DNA from 2 places in the Pseudoalteromonas lipolytica genome. Region 1 is predicted to be linked to the other one. Evidence: predicted binding sites of a transcription regulator. Region 1 holds the regulator's gene; the other holds the start of a gene.
The links. The regulator FliA, encoded in region 1, starts transcription of late flagellar genes. The targets are predictions, from matches to a motif close to CTAAAGNTNNNNNNNNNNNNGCCGATA.

Region 1 (7,095 bases):
GTGGCTCCCACTTGCTTCAGCATGCGAGCACCATCACGACCATCAGCCCCCATACCAGTCAGCACCACCGCTAATACATCACCACCAAATGCTTTTGCAGCACTGGCAAATGTCACATCGACACTGGGTTTATAGGTAATACGCGGACTGTCATCTTCAAACACACGCAGTGTGCGTGCAGAGCCACGTCCCTCTATCAGCATTTGCTGACCACCCGGTGCTAAATACGCAGTGCCAGGCATCAGTCTGTCACCCTGCTGTGCTTCTTTCACATTGATTTTACACAGGCCATTTAAACGTGCAGCAAACGCTGGCGTGAATGCAGCCGGCATATGTTGAATAAGTAATATGGGGTGCGGAAAATTAGCAGGTAGTTGCGTTAATATTGTTTGCAGCGCAACGGGGCCACCTGTCGAGGTGCCAATTGCAACAACTTGGTACTGTTTCCCTGACGCTCTAACATTACTCGACGGCGAAGGCGCTGCGGGAGTTGAACGGCTAAAACTACGATCTGGCTGAACAATGCCGCCGCTTCGCGTGCTAGTTGCAGGTGTCGGGGACGCCGGACGAGGTGAAGTCAAAGGACGTGTAAAACGAGAAATACGGCGACGCCCTATTTCCTTTACTTTATTTTGTAGTAAGGCAATCGCTTCTTCATTGTTTCTTGCAATGTCTTCAAACTTTTTAGGCAAGAAATCAAGCGCCCCCGCGTCCAGTGCATCTAGCGTGGCTGTTGCACCATCTCGGGTTAACGAAGAAAACATTAATATTGGCGTAGGCGTTGCTGCCATAATTTCTTTAACAGCACTAATGCCGTCAAGTACCGGCATTTCAACATCCATTGTAATAACATCTGGTTTTAGCTCACGCGCTTTATCAACTGCTTCGCGGCCATTTACAGCAAACCCTATTACCTGAATGTCGCTGTCTTGCTCTAATATTTCGCTTACTCTGCGACGAAAAAAGCTTGAATCATCAACAACTAATACTTTGACTGCCATTAGCACTCTCTTGTTATTTATGCCATAAAGTGCAGCATATTAGCTGCACTTTAAAATTATTGAGCCTAACTATTATTAGCCAACGTAATGTTTTAGCATACTTGGTACATCTAAAATCAGTGCAATGCCACCATCAGAAGTGATTGTTGCGCCTGCCATACCTGGTGTACCTTGCAGTAAAGCATCGAGAGGTTTTATCACCACCTCTTCTTGACCAATTAATGAGTCAACGACAAAGCCCACTTGCTTAGTACCAATCTGTACGATAACCACATGACCTTCTGCTTTACGCTCTTGGCGATTGGCTCCTTTCACTAACCAATGTTGTAAATAAAATAATGGAATCGCTTTTTTACGGACAATAATTGTCAGTTGCCCATCGACAACGTTGGTCTTTGTTAAATCAAGATGGAAAATTTCACTCACCCCAGCCAGTGGTAAAGCAAAAGTTTGCTCACCCACAATAACCATCAGAGTCGGCAAGATTGCCAGTGTTAAAGGTACTTTGATCTCAAGTATGGTTCCAACACCTAGCTCAGATTGAATGTTCACAGAGCCATTTAGTTGGGTGATTTTGGTTTTCACCACATCCATACCCACACCACGACCTGAAATATCTGAGATTTCCTCTTTGGTTGAAAAACCTGGTGCAAATATTAAATTATACGCTTCAGTGTCCGATAAACGACTCGCTTGGTCGTGATCGATAACCCCTTTGTTTATTGCTATTTTTTTCAGCTTCTCAGGATCCATACCTGCACCATCATCACGAATGGTGAGCAGGATATGATCGCCTTCTTGCGATGCTGAAAGCGTAACTGTCCCTGTACGAGGCTTACCGGCCGCTTCGCGCACCGCAGGCATCTCGATACCATGGTCAACAGAGTTACGCACTAAGTGAACAAGTGGATCAGCAAGGGCTTCAACTAAGTTTTTATCTAAGTCGGTTTCTTCACCGACTAATAGCAAGTTGATGTCTTTTTTCAAGCTACGTGCTAAATCACGAACAACACGCGGGAAACGACCAAATACTTTCTTAATTGGCTGCATGCGGGTTTTCATTACCGCACCTTGCAAGTCTGCCGTGACGACATCTAGGTTCGAAATGGCTTTCCCCATAGCCTCACTGTTGGTGTTATTTGCAAGGCTCACTAAGCGATTGCGCACCAACACCAACTCACCAACCATGTTCATAATTTGGTCTAACCGTTTAGTGTCGACACGCACGGTTGTTTCAGCTTGGGGAGGCGGCGCTTTTTTCGCCGCCGCAGCAGCCTGTTTCTCGGGCGCTTTTTCAGTTGGCGCAGGCTTACTCGTTGCAGGTTGTGGCGCAGATTTAGCAGGCTCAACCTTTGCAGCCACTGGGGCCGCAGGTTTTGTTGGCTCAACTTTGGTTGTTTCTGGCGTTTGCGGCTTATCTGTCTCTAATGATTGCGGCGCACTGCCTTTGCCATGTAATTCATCAAGTAATGCTTCAAACTCATCATCACTAATTTCATCATCAGAGCCTTCATTACTGACTGCAGGGGGGCTTTGCTCGACCGGAGCGCTTGGCTCAGCGGGAGCTTGGCTGGTAATTTTGTCGGCTTTTACTTCACCAAAACTGCCAACGCCGTGAAGCTCATCTAATAAGCTGTCAAACTCATCATCGGTAATATCATCGCTGTCACTGCTCATGGTGTCTGATGTGATTGATGCAGGCCCTTGGCCTTTACCGTGCAACTCATCGAGCAAGCTTTCGAATTCATCTTCAGTAATTTCATCTATGTTTTGTGGTTGAGCTTGGGTATCACCCAATCCCCCATCAAATAACATATCAAATGCAAACGGATCGTCGTCATCAATATTACTAGAGACATCAGCAGTAACTTCGGGTGTATCAACAACCGGTTCAGGCTCAACAGTGACTTCTTCTGCTACTTCGTCTGTTACGGTTGTGTCTTCACCAGCGAGCTCTTCTGCTGTTGGTGGTTGACTTAATTTATGTAGGACGTCTAAGAGGGCTTGATCTGCTGGCTCTGGTTGTTCACGATTTTGAATTGTCGCGAACATTTCATTGATTGTATCGAGGGCTTGTAAAATAACATCCATAAGTTCTGGTGTGACACTGCGCACGCCTTGGCGCAACAAATCAAACACATTTTCAGCACCATGACACGCATCAACAAGTTCAGTCATGCTTAAAAAGCCTGCGCCACCTTTTACGGTGTGAAAGCCTCTAAAAATAGCGTTTAGTAAGTCTTTATCATCTGGATTATTTTCAAGCTCGACCAATTGCTCTGACAAAAGCTCTAAAATTTCCCCTGCTTCAACAAGGAAATCCTGTAAAATATCTTCATCGACTTCAAAGCTCATGCAGCTACTCTCCTCTTAGAAGCCCAGACTTGATAATAGGTCATCAACTTCATCTTGTCCTGAAACAACATCATCGCGTGACTCTTTATCAATAATTGGCCCTTCTGGACCTGCCAGCGTATCGCTTTGTGCAGGTGCTTTGTCTATGGCCTGTTTTTCTTGTTTTATTTGACCATCGTCTTGACTGCCGAATACAGTTAAGAGATTGATTAAACTGTCTTCTACTTCGCGCACTAATTCGATAACACGGCGTATTACCTGCCCCGTCAAGTCTTGATAATCTTGCGCCATTAGCACGTTGGTCATCAAGCCTTGTAACTCATCTGTTTTGGTGTGCGAGTTATTCATGAACTTATCTAAGCTGTGGCATAACGTTTTAAATTCACCGAGTTCAATTTCTCGATTCATTAAACGATCCCACGTTGGTTTAATCGTGGCAATTTCATCAGCGAGCTGTTGTGCTATAGGCAAACTCGCTTCCACGGCATCCATCGTTTTATTGGCCGCGCTTTCAGTCATTTCCATGACATAATTCAAGCGCTGCTTTGCATCCGGGATTGCTTCTGTTGTTAAATCTGTGAGTCGAGTATCAAGATCGAAGTTTTTTAGTGCTTCATGAAGTTGTCGTGTCAATTTACCGACTTCAGCAAACAACTCTGATTGTTCTTTTGATGCTGTTTCAAGTATCAGCTTATCAGCCTTCTCTTGTTCACCATTTTCAAGATACTCAACAAGTTGACGAGCTTGCTCTAAACTTATTTGAGGCGCAGCAAGTGCTGACATAAGCCTCTCCCCTTAGATTAACCTAAACGTTCAAACACTTTTTCCAATTTGGTTTTCAGTGTCGCAGCAGTGAATGGTTTGACGATATAGCCATTAACACCCGCTTGAGCAGCAGCAACAATTTGTTCTTTTTTCGCTTCAGCTGTCACCATTAACACGGGGATATGTTTAAGGCTATCATCAGCACGAATTGCGCGTAATAGATCAATACCTTGCATTCCAGGCATATTCCAATCTGTTACAACAAAATCAAACTCTTGATTTTGCAACATCGGCAATGCTGTTGAACCATCATCAGCTTCCTGCACATTGGTAAAACCTAAATCCCTTAACAGGTTTTTAATGATACGTCTCATTGTAGAAAAATCATCAACAACAAGAATTTTCATGTTTTTATCCAAAACATCCTCCGGTGAGGTTTGAACCTTATTTACTTACTACTAATTAATCCAGTCATTGATTTTTGCTTTGAGCTTAATCATCGCCTGACCATGTATTTGACTCACACGCGATTCGCTAACATCGAGTATGTGCCCTATTTCTTTTAAGTTCATTTCATCGTTGTAATACAAAGACAAAACGAGTGCATCTCTTTCTGGTAAAGATTGGATAGCCGTCAATAGAGACTGGTTAAACCGTTCATTTTTAACATTATTAAACGGTTTGTCTAGTGCTAAATCATGCCCCATAGGTGTGATGACGTCTTCATCAACGCCTAAATCCTCTATACCCAGTACCTTACTGGAATTTACATCATGTAGAATATGATGGTACTCATCCAGTGTAATATCAAGTTTTTCAGCAACTTCTGTGTCTTTTGGCTCGCGGTTTAAAATACTCTCTAAATCCGAAATCGTTTCAGCGACAAGGCGTGCATTGCGGTGAACTGAACGGGGAGCCCAATCACCTCGACGGATTTCATCGAGCATAGCACCTCGAATTCGAATACCCGCAAATGTTTCAAAACTGGCCCCTTTACTCGCATCAAAATTTTTCGACGCTTCTATAAGGCCAATCATACCTGACTGAATCAAATCATCGAGTTGCACACTGGCAGGTAAACGAGCAATTAGATGACACGCCACTTTTTTGACTAAAGAGGCATGTTTTTCAACAATCGCATTTAAATTCTGTGCTGATTGATATCCCATCGCTTTATTCACCGATGTTGTCATAGTTAACCGTTTACTAGTTTTTCAATAAAAAATTCTAAATGACCTGACGGTTGATTTGGAATTGGCCACTTAACTGCTTTCGTTGCTAATGTTTTAAATGCCACAGCGGCTGGTGAGTTTGGAAATAACTCCACAATCACTTTTTGGCGGCGGGTCGATTTGCGCATATTCTCGTCATACGGAATGGTTGCGACAAGTTCCATAGACACATCTAAGAATCGATCCGTTACTTTTGAGAGTTTAGCAAATAATTCTTGCCCTTCACGCATACTGCGCACCATATTGGCAACTATTTTAAATTTGTAAACGCCATGCTCACGACTTAACACTTTAATTAGGGCGTAAGCGTCGGTAATTGAGGTAGGTTCATCGCATACAACAACAACAACATCTTGCGCTGCACGCGAAAAGCTTAATACCATGTCTGAAATACCCGCAGCGGTATCGACAATTAAAATATCAAACTCAGTATTTAGCTCGCTAAATGCGCGGATAAGCCCCGCATGTTCTGACGGTGTTAACTCAACCATACTTTGCGAGCCCGAAGTCGCTGGCACAATTTTTATACCTGCTGGGCCTTCGACAAGAATTTCATCCAGTTCACACTCACCAGATAAAACATGAGATAAGTTTCTCTCGACACGTAAACCAAGCATTACGTCACAATTTGCCAACCCTAAATCGGCATCTAATACTAATACACGATTTCCCAGCTGACCTAATGCGATCGCGGTATTGAGTGACACATTCGTTTTACCCACACCACCTTTGCCGCCAGTGACAGCGATAACTTTAACGCCACTATTATTATTTTGATTCATTTTGCGCAGGCCGCTTGCTTGATCTAATACTGTGTTAATCATACATCCCTACTGTGTTCGACGCTACTGCTTGACGTCGTGAATGTTGTGCTTTTGCTCGTTTTAAATATAATTGCTCAGCTTTTTTTACTAGTTTTTCTGCATTCGCAACGCGAATATCTTCAGGAACACGCTGACCATTAGTAAGATACCCTATTGGCAAGCGATTTTGAATCGCAATACTAATAATCTCACCTAAACTAAGTGATTCATCTAACTTAGTGAAGATACAACCACTTAGTTGCACTTTTTTAAAGTGGCGAACGGTTTCTTGTAGCACGTTAATTTGCGCTGTTGCACTTAACACTAAATAACTGCGAATGTCGACACGCTGATTGCGCATTAATGTATTAAGTTGCTCAGTTAAGCGTAAGTCGCGTTGACTCATACCCGCAGTGTCTATTAATACTAGACGCTTATTGCGTAAATGGTATAACACTTCAGCTAATTCATTTGCGTCTTTAACTTGTTTCACACCACAGCCAATAATGCGGCCATAAGTGGCTAGCTGCTCATACGCTCCAATACGGTAAGTGTCTGTTGTAATAAGCGCGACTTTATCTGCACCATATTTTTGTGCACCAAGGGCTGCCAATTTCGCCACGGTGGTGGTTTTGCCCACCCCCGTAGGACCCACTAAAGCGTACACACCGCCTTGACGTAAAATTTCATTATTTGTTGTATGCATTTGGTTTTCAACCATTTGCAATAAGGCTTGCCACGCTTGTTGACGCGAAACGTCATCAGGAATAAAACACGCCATTTGCTCCGCAACATCACGCTCAATGCCCATACCGGCTAGGCGATCAATCATACAAGCGCGGGTAGGATCACGACGCGCCATGTCTTGCTGCATCAAACCAGATACTTGATGTTCAAGTAATTGACGAATGGCATTCATTTCTTCACGCATCGTCGCCA
Region 2 (7,095 bases), 1.7 Mb from region 1:
GCAACTGTGCCATTAGTCAGGGCAACAAATGCTTTGTCTGTTGCAGGGTCATAATCAACATCCCATGGGCGAGCACCGCCGTTGGCTGTTAAAGTCATGAGTGGGCTAACATTGCCCGTTGCACAGCTCGAAAAGATTAAAATACCAGGGGTTGTGGCATTAAATTCAGCCACAAATACCATGCCATTATCAGAGGCCACATCGATACCTTTAGGTGAAATGATACCTGTATTTGCTCCAGTGATTAGCCTGTCTTGGCTGGTTGTAAATGTGTCGCCATCACGATGGGTTGCTACTTTGTTCGAGATAACGAGACCGCCTATTGATGTCGTTGCATTATCGTACGTGGCATAGCTTGTCCCTGATTTGTCGAAGGCGACACTTTCAATGGTTTGACTTGCATTATAGCTGGCAAGCTCTGCAGTCAAGGGGGCATTAATACGACTAATTTGACCGGTTGTAGCGCCTAGTACAGCTGGGTTACTACTGACAGCAACGCCCAATAATGGCATGTTAATCATGACGCTGTCAGAGCTATCTTGCATACCATTGTGCATGACTGTAGGTGTGATTGATTCAGGCTTTGTGGTTGCTGTCACTAAGTCAGGAGCAATATCACCGCTGTCACCAGCGAAAATATTGCTAAACACGAGTACGGCATCATTTGATTTTTCGGCAACACGTAAATCACTGCCTGTCAGACTAATATCAACCGGATTGCCAAGCATAGACATTGGGCCTGCGATATGGCGGTCAACTGTGACCATGCCATCAGCCTGTGATGCATTTGAAATAACAAAGAGTGCACCGTCGGTTGCATCAGATGCACTTCCTACATCAGAGAGCACTAATTTATTAGTATGTGATTCAAGCGAGATGCCATGAAGGTTCACTGATATTTTGGCGCCGGTTTCATCGCTAGGGGTAATTGTCCGCGCGGGTGTAGCTGCAAAGCCGCCCATCACATAGTTATCATATACGGCCACATCACCATTAGTGAGTGCAACGTATAATCGGTCGTTAATTTCATCGTAGGTTAAATCCCACGGTTTTGCGTCTGTCACTGTGCTGGCCAGTGGTGCAACATCTCCTGCGGCTTCTTTACCGAACACTGTTACTTGCATACCATTAAAGTCAGCAGCAAAAATTAGCCCGTGCTTGTTTGAAATAGTGATGCCTTTGGGGTTGACTAAGGTGCTGTTTGTACCTGATATCATTCTATCAACGTCACTGTTATACATCCCGCCATCACCTCGGCTGAGAATCTGACACACTGTGCTGATTGCCCCATTGCCCGAATCGGCTGCTTGTACAAGGTTACCTAAACTGTCGAATACGACACCTTCATTTGCCCCAGTGTTAAAACTTGAAAGCTTAGCGGCATTTTGATTGATAACATTGACTGTCCCCGCATTTTCTTGGCCATTATTAGCGAGAATAAAGGTGGCAGCTGCAAAACCGGGTGCACCATCGTTACCATCCATACCGTCTGAACCATCAGTGCCATTTGTACCATCTTGACCGTCAACGCCATTGGCTCCGTCAGCACCATCTTGACCTGCAACACCCTGAGCACCCATCGCACCGTCTTTACCGTCGTCACCACTACATCCACTTACGCCGAGTAACACGGCTAGTGTTAATGCACAAAGAGTAAATTTTGTTAGTGTTGAATCTGTGTGAGTATGTAGTGCTATTTCATCATTTTTAAACGCTTTCATTTGTTCATACCTTATTTAATAATCCATCAAAAAGTGAACAGACAACGTGTAGTGCTCAGAACCGCTTTCAAAAGCATAACCCTTGCTCACGAGTTAACCTCATTGAGTAAACGGGGAAGGAGGGAGATTGGATGCAGGAAAAAATAACTTTTTTAGTGTTTGTTTTTATATTATTGATTTTAAAATTAAAAAAAGGAGCATTATGCTCCTTTTTATTTGAACTGATTGTGTAAGTTAAGCAATAAAGGCTTTAATGCTGGCTAAAATACCGTTTGCATCTAGGCCCATTTCGGCATGCATTTCTTCCTGCGTACCGTGCTTTATAAACTCATCAGGGATACCCAAATTCAAGATAGATGCATTGGCTTTAATGGTAGCAAGGTATTCATTAACTGCAGAACCTGCACCGCCAGCAATCGCGTTGTCCTCGAGAGTTACAATCACATCGTGCTCGCTTAGTAAGTCGCTAATTGCCTGTGTATCGAGTGGCTTAATAAAGCGCATATCAAGCAGAGTTGCATTTAATGCTTCTGCGGCAAGCTGTGCATTATCTAACAAGGTTCCAAATGATAATATGGCCACCTTGTTTCCTTGTTTTATTGTACGGGCTTTACCAAGTTCAATTGCATGCATCTGTGCTTGCACTTCACAATGGCCAGCGCTACCGCGCGGATAACGTACCGCAACTGGTTGATTACATTGATAGCCAGTATAAAGCATTTGGCGGCATTCATTGGTGTCACTCGGTGCCATGATGATCATGTTTGGTATACAGCGCATAAAGCTTAAATCGTAAGCTCCTTGGTGTGTTTCACCGTCGGCGCCAACAATACCTGCACGGTCAATGGCAAATAAAACAGGGAGGTTTTGCAGTGCAACATCATGAATTAGTTGGTCATAGGCACGTTGTAAGAAACTAGAGTAAATAGCAACGACAGGCTTTAAGCCTTCGCACGCAAAACCTGCAGCGAGTGTCACGGCGTGTTGTTCTGCAATGGCAACATCGAAGTACTGGTTAGGAAACTCTTTTGAAAAGCGTACCATGCCCGAGCCTTCTCGCATTGCAGGAGTAATTGCCATGAGTTTGTCGTCTTGTTTTGCCATGTCACAAAGCCAATCACCAAACACGTTCGAGAATGTGGCTGCGCCCGGTTTTGATTTAGGCAATTTTGACATGCTAGGGTCAAATTTTGGTACCCCATGGTAGCCAATAGGATCCGCTTCAGCAGGTTTATAACCTTTGCCTTTTTGCGTTTTTATATGCAGTAATTGCGGCCCTTTAAGGTTACGCATATTACGCAGAGTATCGACCAACATATTCACGTCGTGGCCATCTATTGGGCCGATATAGTTTAAACCTAACTCTTCAAAGAAAGTGCCTGGAATGACCATGCCTTTCAAGTGCTCTTCCATTCGGCTGGCAAGTTCTTTTACGGGCGGTAAACCCGAAAGTAGCTTTTTACTGCCTTCTCGGATATTGGTATAGAAACTACCTGATAAAATGCGAGCGAAGTGGTTGTTTAATGCGCCCACGTTTTCTGAAATCGACATTTCGTTATCATTTAAGATAATAAGCACATTTGGGTTTACATCACCCATGTGGTTCATCGCTTCAAATGCCATACCCGCAGTAATGGCACCATCACCAATTACGGCAACTGTTTTTCGATCTTTACCTTCTTTTTCTGCCGCAATTGCCATGCCTAGGGCTGCAGAAATAGAGGTGCTAGAGTGACCTACACTGAATGTATCGTATTTACTTTCTTCACGGAATGGGAAAGGGTGTAAGCCATCCTTTTGACGAATCGTATGCATTTGGTCACGACGACCCGTTAAGATTTTGTGTGGGTATGCTTGGTGACCCACATCCCATACTAAACGATCTTCAGGGGTGTTATAGACATAATGCAGCGCAACAGTTAACTCAACAGTGCCTAATCCTGATGCTAAATGACCACTACTTTGCGAAACTGAGTTCAAGAGGTATTCACGTAACTCTTTACTAAACGCAGGTAATTTGTCTTGCGCTAAATCACGCAGTTGTGCTGGTTCGTCAACCAAACTTAATAATGGATACTTGCTACTATCAAGTGTCATGTTTTTTATACATCCTTCGCTAACCAGAGTGCATTATAGCCCATAGCGGCTCTGATTTTTTAGTTATTTTGTCTTTCTTTTGTAGGCACTAATATTTACGTTCAACTATATAGCTGGCAAGGCTTGCCAACTCATTTGTGTCGTAATCTATTGCCTCAAGAGCCTGATGAGCTTGGGCAAGTAAATCTTGCGCTTTTTGTTTAGCACCTGCCATGCCTAATAAAGCAGGGTAGGTTGCTTTATTAGCCGCAATATCTGACCCTTGAGGCTTTCCTAATGTTTCAGTATCAGCTTCAACGTCTAGGATATCGTCTTGTACCTGAAAAGCCAGACCTATCGCTTGACCAAATAGATTTAGTTGCTGCAATGTATGCTGATCACAGTGAGTCGCGCACAAAGCTCCCAGTGTAATTGCACAATTTAAAAGCGCCCCGGTTTTCAGTTGGTGGATACGTTCCAATTGCTCAACACTGATCACTTGATCGGTAGAGACAATATCCAGTGCTTGTCCCCCAACCATACCTTCAATACCTGAGGCTTTGCTTAATGAGGCTATCATTTTAACCTGTTGTGTCGCTGGCACCGTAAATTGATGATTAGCAATTAAATCAAATGCAAGCGTTTGCAGTGCATCGCCGGCTAAAATTGCCTGTGCTTCGCCATAAACAATGTGGCAAGTTGGTCGGCCTCGGCGTAAATCATCATCGTCCATTGCCGGCAAATCATCGTGTACAAGTGAGTAACTATGGATACACTCAATGGCTGCTGCAAGTACATCTAAATCGGCTTTGTTTGCTCCCATCATACGACCGGTTGCGTAAACAAGGTACGGCCGTAAACGCTTCCCCCCATTTAAAACACCATAATGGGTTGCGTCTTTAATTGTTTGTTCGGTATTAAGTGGCTGATCAAAATAGCGATTTAACATGGCTTCAACATCGTGTTGAGCACGTTGTAGTTGTTCTTTTAATTGCACTGAATTAGTCCAGGTTTGAATCAAAGTTGCTCAGAGGAGCTTGGCTATCGTTGCCCATTAAAATGGCCACTTTTTGTTCTGCTTGCTGTAATTTACCCGATGAGGCATTTGCCAGTGCAATACCACGTTCAAACTGTTTAAGTGACTGTTCTAAAGACAGTTCACCTTGCTCCATTTGCACAACTATTTGAGATAATTCATCCAGCGCTTCTTCAAAGCTTAAGTTTTCTGGTTTCTTTGCCGCCATTGTGGCCTCGATAGCTATTAGAAAGTGAGGCCAATTTTAGGGGGAATGCTAAACTAGGTCAAAGAATGATGTGTTTTTTTACGCATAAAGCGATTTCGATATGCTATTTTTACGCTTTTAGATACAGCTTAAACTTGTAGCTTAAAAATCTTACATTAAAATAAAATTAATTCATTTAATGATTTAAGTAATTCAATTGCTTGCCGATAAGCAGTTAATAATAAAAATTTGATGCCTGAGGGTGTCGTGTTATTTTCCTCTGGAGGGGTATGTGGATTTAGCAACCATAATAGGTATTCTTGGTGCCATAGGCTTAATTGCTATGTCGATGGTGTTAAGTAGTGACGGCCAAGTTGCAATGTTTTACAACACACCTTCGGTGGTCATTGTATTCGGTGGCTCGATTTTTATTGTGTTATCAAACTTCACCATGGGACAGTTTTTGGGGATAGGGAAGGTTGCAGCTAAAGCCTTCATGTTCAAAATTGAATCTCCAGAAGAGTTAATTGAAAAAGCAGTTGAACTAGCTGACTCTGCACGTAAAGGTGGCTTTCTCGCGCTTGAAGAGGCTGATATCCCCAATGCGTTCATGCGAAAAGGGGTTGATATGCTGGTTGATGGTCATGATGCCGATGTTGTGAGGGCTACGCTACAAAAAGATATTTCTTTGACATCTGCACGTCATGAACATGGTGCCACTTTATTTAAATCGCTTGCTGATATCGCCCCGGCAATGGGTATGATTGGTACGCTGATAGGGTTGGTTGCGATGTTATCAAACATGGATGACCCTAAAGCGATTGGTCCTGCTATGGCGGTGGCCCTACTTACCACCTTATACGGTGCATTTCTAGCGAATGTTATTGCTATTCCTATTCAGGTAAAGCTTGAGCTTCGTAAAGACGAAGAAGCACTAAACCAGCGCCTCATTTTGGATGCGGTTTTAGGCATACAAGATGGTCAAAACCCGAAAGTAATTGAAGGGATTTTGAAAAACTATTTAGCCGAATCTAAACGTAAAGTAGATACTGAGGAGTAGGCATGTCTGATCAAGAGTGCAAATGTCCGCCCCCTGGCCTGCCAGCTTGGATGGGCACGTTTGCTGACTTAATGTCGTTATTAATGTGCTTCTTTGTACTCTTACTTGCTTTCTCAGAAATGGATGTACTTAAGTTTAAGCAAATAGCAGGCTCGATGAAGTTTGCTTTTGGTGTGCAAAATAAGATTGAAGTAAAAGATATTCCCAAAGGAACCTCGGTGATTGCAATGGAGTTCACGCCAGGTAAACCTGAGCCCACGCCGATTGAAACGATTCAACAACAAACCGTTGAAATGACTCAGCAAATGTTAGAGTTTCAAGCGGGTGATGAAAGCTCTGCTGGTGGTCGCCAAGAGCAACGAGGCAACAAGCGCGGTGGTGAATCGCAAAGTACTGCGCAAGAGCAAGCGATGGAGCAGTCAATTTCAGCGGCTGATCAAGAGCAAACTAATGAGCTTGTGAAAAAAATTGCTCAGCAATTAGAGCAACAGATTATGGATGGGGCGATTGAGCTTGAGTCGCTTGGTCAGCAAATTATTATCCGTATTCGTGAAAATGGCTCGTTCCCATCGGGCAGCGCATTTTTACAGCCTAAATTTAAACCTATCATTCGTGATATAGCGACCTTACTTAAAGACGTACCTGGTGAAATTACGGTGTCTGGCCATACTGATGATTTTCAGGTTTCTAATGAGCTATACACCAATAATTGGGATTTATCTTCGAAAAGAGCGGTGGCGGTTGCCAGTGAAATGGAAAAAGCCTCCGGCTTTGATAAGTCGCGTATGGTGGTTGTCGGGCATGCTGAAACACGGCCGCTTGTTCCCAATGTGACCGATGAAGATCGCCGACGTAATCGACGTGTCGAGATCTCTATAATGCAGGGTAAAGCGCACGAGTCAGACCCTATTGATGTGAGACCATAAATCCATTACAGTAAAACTTCGTTAACAGATGTAATGGAGTATACAAATGAAAAAAATAGATAAATACTGCTACATGCCAGGTAATGGTA

Region 2: a site for FliA is predicted at 5,224-5,250, ahead of pomA (flagellar motor protein PomA). Genes of this name have one in related genera too.

What each region holds. Positions count from the first base shown of each region.
Region 1 is NZ_CP032090.1:1,067,134-1,074,228, reverse strand. Features, by position in the region: gene D0907_RS04850 (protein-glutamate methylesterase/protein-glutamine glutaminase) at 1-1,001, opposite strand, end outside; gene D0907_RS04845 (chemotaxis protein CheA) at 1,077-3,356, opposite strand; gene D0907_RS04840 (protein phosphatase CheZ) at 3,372-4,139, opposite strand; gene cheY (chemotaxis response regulator CheY) at 4,157-4,540, opposite strand; gene D0907_RS04830 (RNA polymerase sigma factor FliA) at 4,580-5,290, opposite strand; gene D0907_RS04825 (MinD/ParA family ATP-binding protein) at 5,317-6,177, opposite strand; gene flhF (flagellar biosynthesis GTPase FlhF) at 6,170-7,095, opposite strand, start outside.
Region 2 is NZ_CP032090.1:2,815,602-2,822,696, reverse strand. Features, by position in the region: gene D0907_RS12695 (hypothetical protein) at 1-1,721, opposite strand, end outside; gene dxs (1-deoxy-D-xylulose-5-phosphate synthase) at 1,956-3,818, opposite strand; gene ispA ((2E,6E)-farnesyl diphosphate synthase) at 3,907-4,746, opposite strand; gene D0907_RS12680 (exodeoxyribonuclease VII small subunit) at 4,799-5,041, opposite strand; gene pomA (flagellar motor protein PomA) at 5,313-6,080, shown strand; gene D0907_RS12670 (flagellar motor protein MotB) at 6,083-7,006, shown strand.